Regions from separate parts of the Mesorhizobium subarcticum genome, predicted to be linked through region 1. Evidence: predicted binding sites of a transcription regulator. Region 1 holds the regulator's gene; the other holds the start of a gene.
What was found. Region 1 encodes PhoB, which activates phosphate uptake and scavenging genes when phosphate is short. Its sites were predicted from a motif close to TGTCATNNANCTGTCAT; they were not measured.
Positions count from the first base shown of each region.

Region 2: a site for PhoB is predicted at 2,332-2,348, ahead of ACZYHG_RS17800 (acid phosphatase). Genes of this name have one in related genera too.

Region 1 covers NZ_CM144237.1:2,091,284-2,096,453, reverse strand. The annotation lists gene ACZYHG_RS10235 (sugar ABC transporter permease) at 1-372, opposite strand, end outside; gene xylF (D-xylose ABC transporter substrate-binding protein) at 513-1,553, opposite strand; gene ACZYHG_RS10225 (ROK family protein) at 1,825-3,072, shown strand; gene phoB (phosphate regulon transcriptional regulator PhoB) at 3,227-3,916, opposite strand; gene phoU (phosphate signaling complex protein PhoU) at 3,932-4,639, opposite strand; gene pstB (phosphate ABC transporter ATP-binding protein PstB) at 4,665-5,170, opposite strand, start outside.
Region 2 covers NZ_CM144237.1:3,642,118-3,647,287, forward strand. The annotation lists gene ACZYHG_RS17790 (putative bifunctional diguanylate cyclase/phosphodiesterase) at 1-803, opposite strand, end outside; gene ACZYHG_RS17795 (cytochrome-c peroxidase) at 1,017-2,240, opposite strand; gene ACZYHG_RS17800 (acid phosphatase) at 2,482-4,014, shown strand; gene ACZYHG_RS17805 (Lrp/AsnC family transcriptional regulator) at 4,025-4,504, opposite strand; gene ACZYHG_RS17810 (RBBP9/YdeN family alpha/beta hydrolase) at 4,613-5,146, shown strand; gene ACZYHG_RS17815 (DUF922 domain-containing Zn-dependent protease) at 5,159-5,170, opposite strand, start outside.

The sequences.
Region 1 (5,170 bases):
CACCAGGAAATGCACTTGCGCAAAGCCCATGACCATGCCGATCACGCCTTCGGCGGAGCCGACGGACAGGTCGATGTTGCGCATGACGATAACCAGCACCATGCCGCAGGCCATGATGGCGACGGCGGATGTCTGCACCGACAGGTTCCACAAATTGCGTGGCGTGAGAAAGGTGCGGCTGTCGAAATCGAGCGGATTGACGCCGAGACGCAGGCTGGAAATGACATGCAGCCCGATCCAGATGATCAGCAGCGCGCCGACCATGCCGAGCATACGGGTATCGATCTCGGTTGCCTTCAGGAACCGCGCCAGCGCGCCGAGTTCCGACGCACGCGCGGTGTCGGCCTGCGGGTTGGACGTCGTATCGGTCATGATTCCTCCCACCGGCTAGCCGTCTGGCGCGGATGCCGAGACCAGCCTAGAAGCTATCCGCCTGACGCGGAAACACAAATCTTTTGAGAAAACGCCGCGGCTTGGGGCCGCGGCGTTTTTATCTTTTCAGGTGGTCAAGTTTAGTTGCAGGCCGCGACGCTGCCGGCGGCGACGCCCGCGCAGACTTCGTCCTTCTTGATCCAGCCGGCGTCGATGACGACCTTGAGATTGTCCTTGGTGATGGCGACCGGGGTCAGGAACAGCGACTTGACGGTGTTGCCGCCAGGCGTCGTGAAGTCCTTCACGCCGGCGATATCGGTCATCTTCTTGCCGTCGGCCAACTGCGAGGCGATCTCGGCGGCATTCTTGCCGAGTTCGCGCGCGTCCTTCCACACCGACACGGTCTGGGTGCCGAGCGCGATGCGGTTCAAGGCGGCATGGTCGCCGTCCTGGCCCGAGACCGGCACGGTGCCGGCGAGACCTTGCGCCGTCAGCGCCGCGACAACGCCGCCAGCAGTGCCGTCATTGGCTGCGACCACCGCGTCCACCTTGTTGTCGTTGGCGGTCAGGAACTGTTCCATGTTCTTCTGGGCGTTGGCGGGCAGCCAGCCGTCCGTATAGGCCTCACCGACATTCTTGATCTTGCCGCTATCGATGGCGGCCTTGAGCACTTCCATCGAGCCCGAGAACAGGAAATCTGCGTTCGGATCGGAGCCCGAGCCCTTGATGAAGACATAATTGCCTTCCGGCTTGGCCTTGAACACCGCGGCGGCCTGCAAGCGGCCGACTTCCTTGTTGTCGAAGGTCAGGTAGAAAACATCCTTGTTCTCGATCAGGCGGTCATAGCCGACGACCGGAATGCCTTCATCCAGCGCCTTCTGCACCGCCGGGCCGATCGCCGAGGCGTCCTGCGCCAGGATGATCAGCGAATTGGCGCCCTGCGAGATCAGGCTTTCGACATCGGTGAGCTGCTTGCCGGGATTGGACTGGGCGTCGGCCGAGATATACTTGTCGCCGGCGGCCTCGATGGCCTTCTTCATTGCGGCTTCGTCGGTCTTCCAGCGCTCTTCCTGGAAGTTGGACCACGAAACGCCGATGACTTTGTCCTTCGCCTGCGCGACCGACACAAGCGTCAGCGACATGGCGACACCCGCCAGGATGGCGGCTGTGAATCTCTTCATTGTATCCTCCCTGCGCCGCGTATGGCGCGACCAAACTGGCCCGAAGGCCGGCACAAAGGCTCTAATTTTTTCGAGCCTCGAAAAAACACTGATCCAACACCGAAACGCTGTCAACATCGATTCTGATGGATTTCGATGTCCCCACGAATTTTTTTCGAGCCTCGGAATAAATAAATGACAGGACGGCCCGCTTCTGCCAGTATTTGGGCGTGTCGTCGGCAGTGTTCGAGGGGCCGGAGGAACCGCGGCGACCGGGAGGATGTGGGAAAGCATGTCGGTCGGAATCCGCCACGACGATCTGCGCCGGCGCAACCGCGCCATGGTGATTGCGGCCGTGCGCCGGGCCGGTCGGCCCTCGCGCACCGAGATCGCGGCGACCACCGGCCTCAGCCACTCGACCATATCGGCGATTTCCTCCGATTTGATCGGCGAAGGCATCCTGGCCGAAGGCAAACCGAGCGAGGCCGGCGCGCTCAAACGCGGCAGGCCGCAGGTCGGCCTCGGCCTCAACCCCGAGGCCGCGGCCGTCATGACCGTGGTGCTGTCGCTGAATTTCCTCTCCGTCGCCGTCATCGACTATGCCGGCCAGGTGGTATCGGAGGAGCAGCGCCGGTTGGACACGCTGACTATGTCGCGCGAGGCGCTGATCGGCGAATGCGTGGCCATCGTGCGGCGACGCCTCGCGGATCCCGACATCGATGTCCGCAGCGTCGCTCGCATCGCGCTGGCGATCCAGGGCATCACCGACACCAAGGCCCGGGCAATGCTCTGGTCGCCGATCACGCCGCAGACCGACATCGCCTTCGCCGACATACTCGAAGCCGAATTCGGCATCCCCGCCACCATGGAAAACGACTGCAACATGATGGCGGTGGCGCTGCGCTGGCGCGATCCCGAACGTTATCGCGACGACTTCATCGCTATCCTGCTTTCGCACGGCATCGGCATGGGCCTGGTGCTGAAGGGCGAGCTGTTCACCGGCACCCATTCCTCGGGCGGCGAGTTCGGCCACATGATCCATCGGCCGAACGGCGCACTCTGCCGCTGCGGACGCCGCGGCTGCGTCGAGGCCTATGCCGGCAACTACGCCATCTGGCGCAACGCAAAACAGCTCGGCGAGGACACCGAGCCGGTCGCCGATGTCAGCGACGCGCAGATGCGGGCCCTTGCCGCCACGGCGCGGGAGCGGGACGGGCCGGAACGCGAAGCCTACCGCAAGGCGGGCGAGGCGCTGGGCTACGGCCTCGGCAGCCTGTTCGCCCTGATCGACCCCGCCCCCGTTGCCATGGTCGGTGTCAGCGCCGCCGCCTTCGACCTGATCGAACCGGCGCTGCGGGAGGCCATCGCCCAGACCGCCGGTGGCCAGCATTCGAAATCGATTTCCTTCGACACCGAGCCGAACGAACTGCCCCTTATCCGCGAAGGCTGCGCCATGCGTGCACTGACCTTCGTAGACCAGGAGATTTTCGCGCCGGGCGCGCAGGGTAAGTCAGGCGTTGTCGGCAAGAACGTTGCCTGAATAACGCGTAGGGATATGTTGAGATTCAAGTCAGGCCGAGTCGAGAATGGTGGGTTCCGAGAACCGGAACGGAGCGGACATTTGGGTCCGTGAGTACCGGAAGCGCAGGAAACTGTCATTCGCAGGCCGGCATCACCTGAATATCAGCATATCCCTAATCTTCCCTGATCGCGTAGCCCGCCCCGCGAATGGTGCGGATCACATCCGGCATGCGGCCATTGTTGACCGCCTTGCGCAGGCGGCCGACATGCACGTCCACCGTGCGCTCGTCGATGTAGATCGTTTCGCCCCAGACATTGTCGAGCAACTGGCTGCGCGAGAACACGCGGCCGGGATGGCGCATCATGAATTCGAGCAGGCGGAATTCGGTCGGCCCGAGCCGGATCTCGCTCTTCTTGCGATAGACCCGGTGTGATTCACGATCGAGCACGATGTCGCCGACCTTGAGCACGCTGGACAGCACTTCCGGCTTGGCGCGGCGCAGCAGCGCCTTGATGCGGGCCATGAATTCCGGCGTCGAGAACGGCTTGACCAGATAATCGTCGGCACCGGTCGAGAGGCCGCGTACGCGGTCGCTTTCCTCGCCGCGCGCTGTCAGCATGATGATCGGCAGCCGCTCGGTCTCGGGCCGCATTCTTAGCCGACGACAAAGCTCGATGCCCGACACCGCCGGCACCATCCAGTCGAGCACCAGAAGGTCAGGGACGTTTTCCTGCAGCCGGATTTCGGCTTCGTCGCCGCGCGTCACCACTTCGACCTGGTAACCTTCCGATTCCAGGTTGTAGCGGAGGAGCACGCCTAGCGGCTCCTCGTCTTCCACCACCATGATGCGTGGCGCGATCATCGGCTTGTCACCCTGTTATGCCGCCGGCGCCGACATTGCGGTCTCGTCCTGCTTCGGGCGATTGGCGGGCAGCTGCGTGCCGGTCAGCACATAATACGCATTTTCGGCGATGTTGGTCACGTGGTCGCCGATGCGCTCAAGATTCTTGGCGCAGAACAAAAGATGCGTACAGGCGGTGATGTTGCGCGGATCTTCCATCATGTAGGTCAACAGTTCGCGGAACACCGAGGTGTATTTGACGTCGATGCGCTCGTCGTCATTCCTGAGCTTGGCGAGAGCCGAAGCGTCACCCGCCGCATACTCCTCGACCACGCCATGCACCTGGATCAGCACCAGCTGTGCCATGGCATCGATGGAGTGCGACAGGTCGCGCGGCGTGGCGCTGAGACCGACGGTGCCGACGCGCTTGGCGATGTTCTTGGCAAGGTCGCCGATGCGTTCGAGGTCGCCGGCCATGCGGATCGAACCGACGACATGGCGCAGATCGTCGGCCATCGGCTGGCGCTTGGCGATCAGCGTGATGGCGCGGTCGTCGAGTTCGCGCTGGCGGGCATCCATGATGGCATCATCGGAGACGACGCGCTGGGCGAGAGCGTTGTCGGAGTTCAGCAGCGCCTTGGTGGCGCCGCCGACCATCGAGCCGGCGAGATCGCCCATGTCGCTGATCAGCTTGCTGATCTGTCCGAGCTCCTCGTCGAAGGCTGCAACCGTATGTTCGGCCATGATCCTGGTCCTCGTATGCGTGCGATCAGCCGAAGCGGCCGGTGATGTAGTCCTGCGTGCGCTTCTCGCGGGGCGACGTGAAGATCTTTTCCGTTTTGTCGAACTCGACCAGCTCGCCCAGATACATGAACGCCGTCTGCTTCGAGACGCGCGCCGCCTGCTGCATGTTGTGGGTGACGATGACGATCGTGTAGTCGGCTTGCAACTCGTCGATCAGCTCTTCGATCTTGGCGGTCGACAGCGGATCGAGCGCCGAGGCCGGCTCGTCGAGCAGGATGACTTCCGGCTTCACCGCCACGGTGCGGGCAATGCAAAGCCGCTGCTGCTGGCCGCCCGACAGGCTGAGACCGCTGGCGTTGAGCTTGTCCTTGACCTCGTTCCACAGGGCTGCGCGTTTCAGCGCCTGCTCGACACGGCCGTCCATCTCGGCCTTGCTGATCTTCTCATAGAGCCTGACGCCAAAGGCGATGTTCTCATAGATCGACATCGGGAACGGCGTCGGCTTCTGGAACACCATGCCGATCTTGGTGC
Region 2 (5,170 bases), 1.6 Mb from region 1:
GTCGACATCTTGTGCTGGTCGGATTCAAAGCCGTAGCCCGAATTGGCGATGACGTAGTCGGTGCTCGGCAAGAGTTTGCGCAGCGCCGAGGTGAGCATGATCGCCGAGACGGAGCCGCGCAGGCTGCCGTCTTGGCCGAACACCGGAACCGAGAGGATGAAGCCGGAGCGATCGGCATCATTGCCGGTATGGATGAAATCGGTGTTGTCGCAGGTGATGAGCTCCTTGGTGCCGATGATCGGCACGTTGAGCCCGTCGATGGCGCTTGAATTCGGATAGTTCGCCTTCAGCCAGGCAAGCTGCTTGGCCAGTTCATGGTACTCATAGGTTTCGACCTCTTCTGGGGGCCGGGTCAGCGCATTGTCGTCGAGCTTCGCGTGCTTGGCGCCGCCGGCGGCATCGGATCGCGCCTTGGCATTCACGATCAGCTGGTCGAACTGAAGGATCGGCTCCTCGAGCTTGCCGGTCGCGGTATCGAAGCGATCCGGATCGAAATCCAGCGGCAGGAAGTAGACCTCGGAAATCGAGACGTTGTTGGCGAGGTTGTTGTAGATCTGCTGGATCGTCGCGCGGCCTTCGTCGCCAAGGTTCGTGCCATGCCGGTCGAGGTTGCGGACGCTTGGCAGGTAGCTCAGCGTGCGCACATTCTCGTAGACGGCCCGCAAGGCGTCTTCCACCGTTTTGGCTGTCGTCCTGGCCGCCGCCTGGGAGTTTTCGATATAGCGTTGCCTGGCCAGCGCGTAGTCGCGCTGGCTGTCGATGCGCAGCGCCACCAGCATCACCGCGCCGGTCACAAGGATCACAGCAAATCCGACTGCTCGCCTGAATGCGTTCATCGGCTCCCACCATCAATTGGTGAGGGATACTCCAGAGCGGTTTAGGAAGCGCTAATGAGGAAGCACGAATGAGAACGTCTTCTTTACTGCCCCGACGCTGCCGAGCACCACGTCGGGCGTGATCCAGAAACCTGCGTTCGCGGGTGCGGGCGAGCCGAGACCGAGGCCTGCACCCAGGGTTCAATTCACCGGTGCCGCCCCAGACTGCTGGTCCGCATCGGTCAGCGTGCCGAGGAAGGTGACGATGTCGTCGATCTCGGCATCGTTCAGCGCCGGCCTGTCGCCGGGTTTTTTGCCGTTGAAGGGCGGGTCCTGATTCAAGTTCGGCCAGTAAGCCTTTGGCAGATCGTCATATTTTCTGACCGTGCCATCGGCATTTCTGGAATACCAGTGGCCTGGATCCGTGTCGCGGCTGGCGTAGAAGGCGACGGCGTCGCGCAGCGTGTGGAAAGTGCCATTGTGGAAGAAGCTCTTGCGCAGCGCGACATTGCGCAGCGTCGGCGTCTTGAACAGGCCGCAATATTCGGTCCGGCCACGAAAATCGGTGCGCAGTGGGCCACACAGGCCGAGATCGATATAGGCGGGATCGGCATTGGCCGGAATGGAAGCATTGCGTGGCACGGCGATGGCGATCAGGCCGAAATCGGTGAATTGCGGCGGCTCGCCGTCATTGGCGGGTTCGCTCAGATGACAGCTGGCGCAATTGCCCTTGGTCTCGTCCTTGAACAGCGCGCGGCCGCGCATTTCCTGCGCTGACAACTGCGCCTTGCCGGCGAGGAAGGCGTCGTAGCGGCTGGAGTAGGGGTAGAAGTCGGCGGCACTCTGCTCGAAGGTGCCGAGCGCTTCGGCGGCGGCGTCGAAGGCATCGGTTGGGTGGTCGAACACGTTGTTGCCGAAGACTGCCTTGAACTCACCGGCATAGGCTGATTTGCGCAAGGCGGCTGCGACGGCGGCCTCATCCTTGTTGGCCATCTCGAAGGGCGAGAGCAGGGGGATCTTCGCCTGGTCCTTGCCATGGTCGGCGCGGCCATCCCAGGTCAGGCCGCCGGTCGGGCCATTGTCGACGCTCTCGTCACCCTCGTCGTCTGAATCGTAGAAATGCTCGGTGAAGGCGGGCGCTGCCTGGAGGTAGCGCAGCGAGGGGACGGCGCGCATGCCGGGCTGGTCGAGGTTAGGACCGCCCATTTCGACGGGTGAGGCCGAGGCCGGGCCGAAGGCATGATGCGGATCATGGCAGGACGAGCAGGCCTGCTTGCCCGAGGCCGACAGCGCCGGGTCGAAGAACATTTCTTTGCCAAGCGCGGTCAGCGCCTCGGCGCGTGCATAGGCCTGCACGCGTGACATCGGGCCGGGGTGGACGCCATCGGGTTCCGCCGTGTTTGCGGGCGCGACGAAGCTTACCATCGATGCCGCGGCGACCACTGCCGCCCGCCTTTTCCATCGTCCCATTGCCATAGCTGCAGTCCGTTTTCGATCCCGCAACTAAGTATCCTGTGCAACGGATCCATGACTCAGCCTGACGTTCACGAAACCGTGTTCGAGGGGTCGGCAAATGTCACAAAGGTGACAAGGCATGGAAGTAGCTCCATTGCTGTATTTTCGTTGCCCATGCGTGCCGTCCTCCAGCCAGCCACGAGGCATCCCCATGACAAGGTCCTTTCTCTCGCTTTGCCTCGCCTCGACGGCGCTGGCATCGTTCGTCGGCGCGGCCCACGCCGCTCCTCCCGGCTACGACAAGATCGACACCGTCGTCGTCATCTATGCCGAGAACCGCAGCTTCGATAATCTCTATGGCGGCTTTCCCGGCGCCAATGGGCTGGCCAATGTCTCGGCCGACCAGGTGCGCCAGCTCGACCGTGACGGCAACCCACTCACAGAACTGCCGCCGGCCTGGGGCGGACTGACCGCTAAAGGAGTGACGCCACCGGTGACCGAGGCGCAGTCGGCGCATCTCGCCAATGCCAGCTTCGCCATCGACGATGCCAGCGGCTTCAACGAGAAGACCTCGGTCGTCACGCGCGACCTCTGGCATCGCTTCTACCAGGAACAGATGCAGATCGATGGTGGCAAGAACGACAAGTTCGTCGCCTGGGCCGATTCCGGCGGTCTTGTCATGGGCCATTATGACGGCTCCGGCCTGCCGATGTGGGCGGTGGCGAAGAAATACGTGCTGGCCGACAATTTCTTCCAGGGTGCCTTTGGCGGCTCTTTCCTCAACCACTTCCAGCTCGCCTGCGCCTGCGTGCCGGCCTATCCCAACGCCGACACCAGCCCGGTGAAGGGGCAGATCGCCGTCGTCGAGGCCGATGGCAAGACGCTGAAAGTGGCCGACAACTCGCCGGCCTCGGCCCTTGGCGGCGCGCCGAAATTCGTCAATGACGGCGCCATCACGCCCGATTTCTACGCCGTCAACACCATGCAGCCGCCCTATCAGCCGAGCAACAACAAGCCGGCCGCGGGCGGCGACCCGGCCTTGGCCGATCCGTCCGTGGCCAGCACGCTGCCGCCGCAGCATGACATCACCATCGGCGACCTGCTGTCGCTGAAGGGGATCGACTGGGCCTGGTATGCCGGCGCCTGGCAGGCCACGCTCGACGGCAAGAACGCCACGCCGGTGCCGAACTTCCAGTTCCATCACCAGCCGTTCAACTATTTCGCTGCTTACGCACCCGGCACGGCCGCGCGGACCGCGCATCTCAGGGATGGCGGCCTGGAAGGCACCGAATTCATCAAGGCGATCGACGACGGCAAGCTGCCGGCCGTCACTTTCTACAAGCCGCAAGGCAATCTCAACGAGCACGGCGGCTATACCGATGTGGCGAGCGGCGACCAGCATCTGGCCGACCTCGTCGGGCATTTGGAGAAGAGCCCGCAATGGGGTCACATGCTGGTGGTCGTCACCTATGACGAAAACGGCGGCTTCTGGGACCATGTCGCGCCGCCGAAGGCCGACCGCTGGGGGCCGGGCAACCGCGTCCCGGCCTTCATCATCTCGCCCTATGCGAAGGCGGGCACGGTCGACCACACGCAATACGACACGACGTCGATCCTGCGCTTCATCACCGCGCGCTACGATTTGCCTGTGCTCTCCGGCATCGTCGCCCGCGACAAGGCGCTTGCCGGCAATGGCGAGCCGCCGATGGGCGATCTGAGCGCCGCGCTTGATCTCAGCCGGTAGGCTTGGGCCGCTAACCGCCTGATCTGCGGATGAGGTCGCGGCCGATCGGCTTCGGTGTCTCGCTGCGCAGCACCAGCGCCGTGGTGACAGCACCATGGCGCGCCACCGCGTCGACGATGGTTTCAAGGTGGGCGGGCGAGGGCACGACCACTTTCAGGACGAAGCAATCCTCGCCGGTCAGCCGGTGCACCTCGGTGATCTCGGGCATTTCGGCGAACTGCTTCAGGCACGGACGGATATGCTCGTGCGTGGTGCGCACGCGGATGATCGCCATCATGCCAAGGCCAAGGGCGGCGGGATCGATCACGGCGGTGTAGCCGGCAATGACACCGCGCTCCTCCAGCCGCTTGACCCGTTCGGAGGTGGCTGGCTGCGACAGGCCGACCCGCCGGCCGAGCTCCGATATGCCGATGCGGCCGTTCTCCTGCATGACCTCGATAATGGCGATATCGGTCGGGTCGAGCGACGCGCGCTCCTCGCTGTTTTTCACGGCGACCTTGAATCCATCGGCAAGGCGGTGATTTTTCCGATGATTTCCCATTCTCGACGCCATTGCAAGACGCCACCATGCACCATCGATCGATAGGAGCAAGGCGACATGACGCATTTCATCATCCTGCCGGGCAGCGGCGGTTCAGGTCCCGGCCATTGGCAATCGCGCTGGGAAAGCGGCAATCCCGCGATGCGGCGCTTCCAGCCGTCAAGCTGGGACCTGCCCGATTTCACCGACTGGCTGGCGGCGCTGGAGGGCGCGGTGATCGCGGCGCCGGAGCCGCCGGTGCTGGTGGCGCACAGCCTGTCCTGCCTGCTGATCGCGCATTGGCAGAAGATTTCGCAAAGGCCTGTCAAGGCTGCCCTGCTGGTCGGCGTCCCCGATCCGACATCCGTTGTTTTTCCCGGATATGGCATGGCTTTCGCCAAGATTCCGCAAGGACGGCTGCGCTTTGCCTCGCTGGTGGTGACCAGCACCGACGACCCCTATGGCTCGGCGGACTATGCGCAAGCGAGAGCGACGCAGTGGGGCAGCCGCCTTGCCGTCATCGGCCCGTTCGGACACATCAATGCCGCGAGCGGTCTGGGCGACTGGCCGGAAGGCCTTGCGCTGCTCGAGGGGCTGGGGTCCGAGGCCTGAAGGTGGTGGCGCTCAGCCGCCATT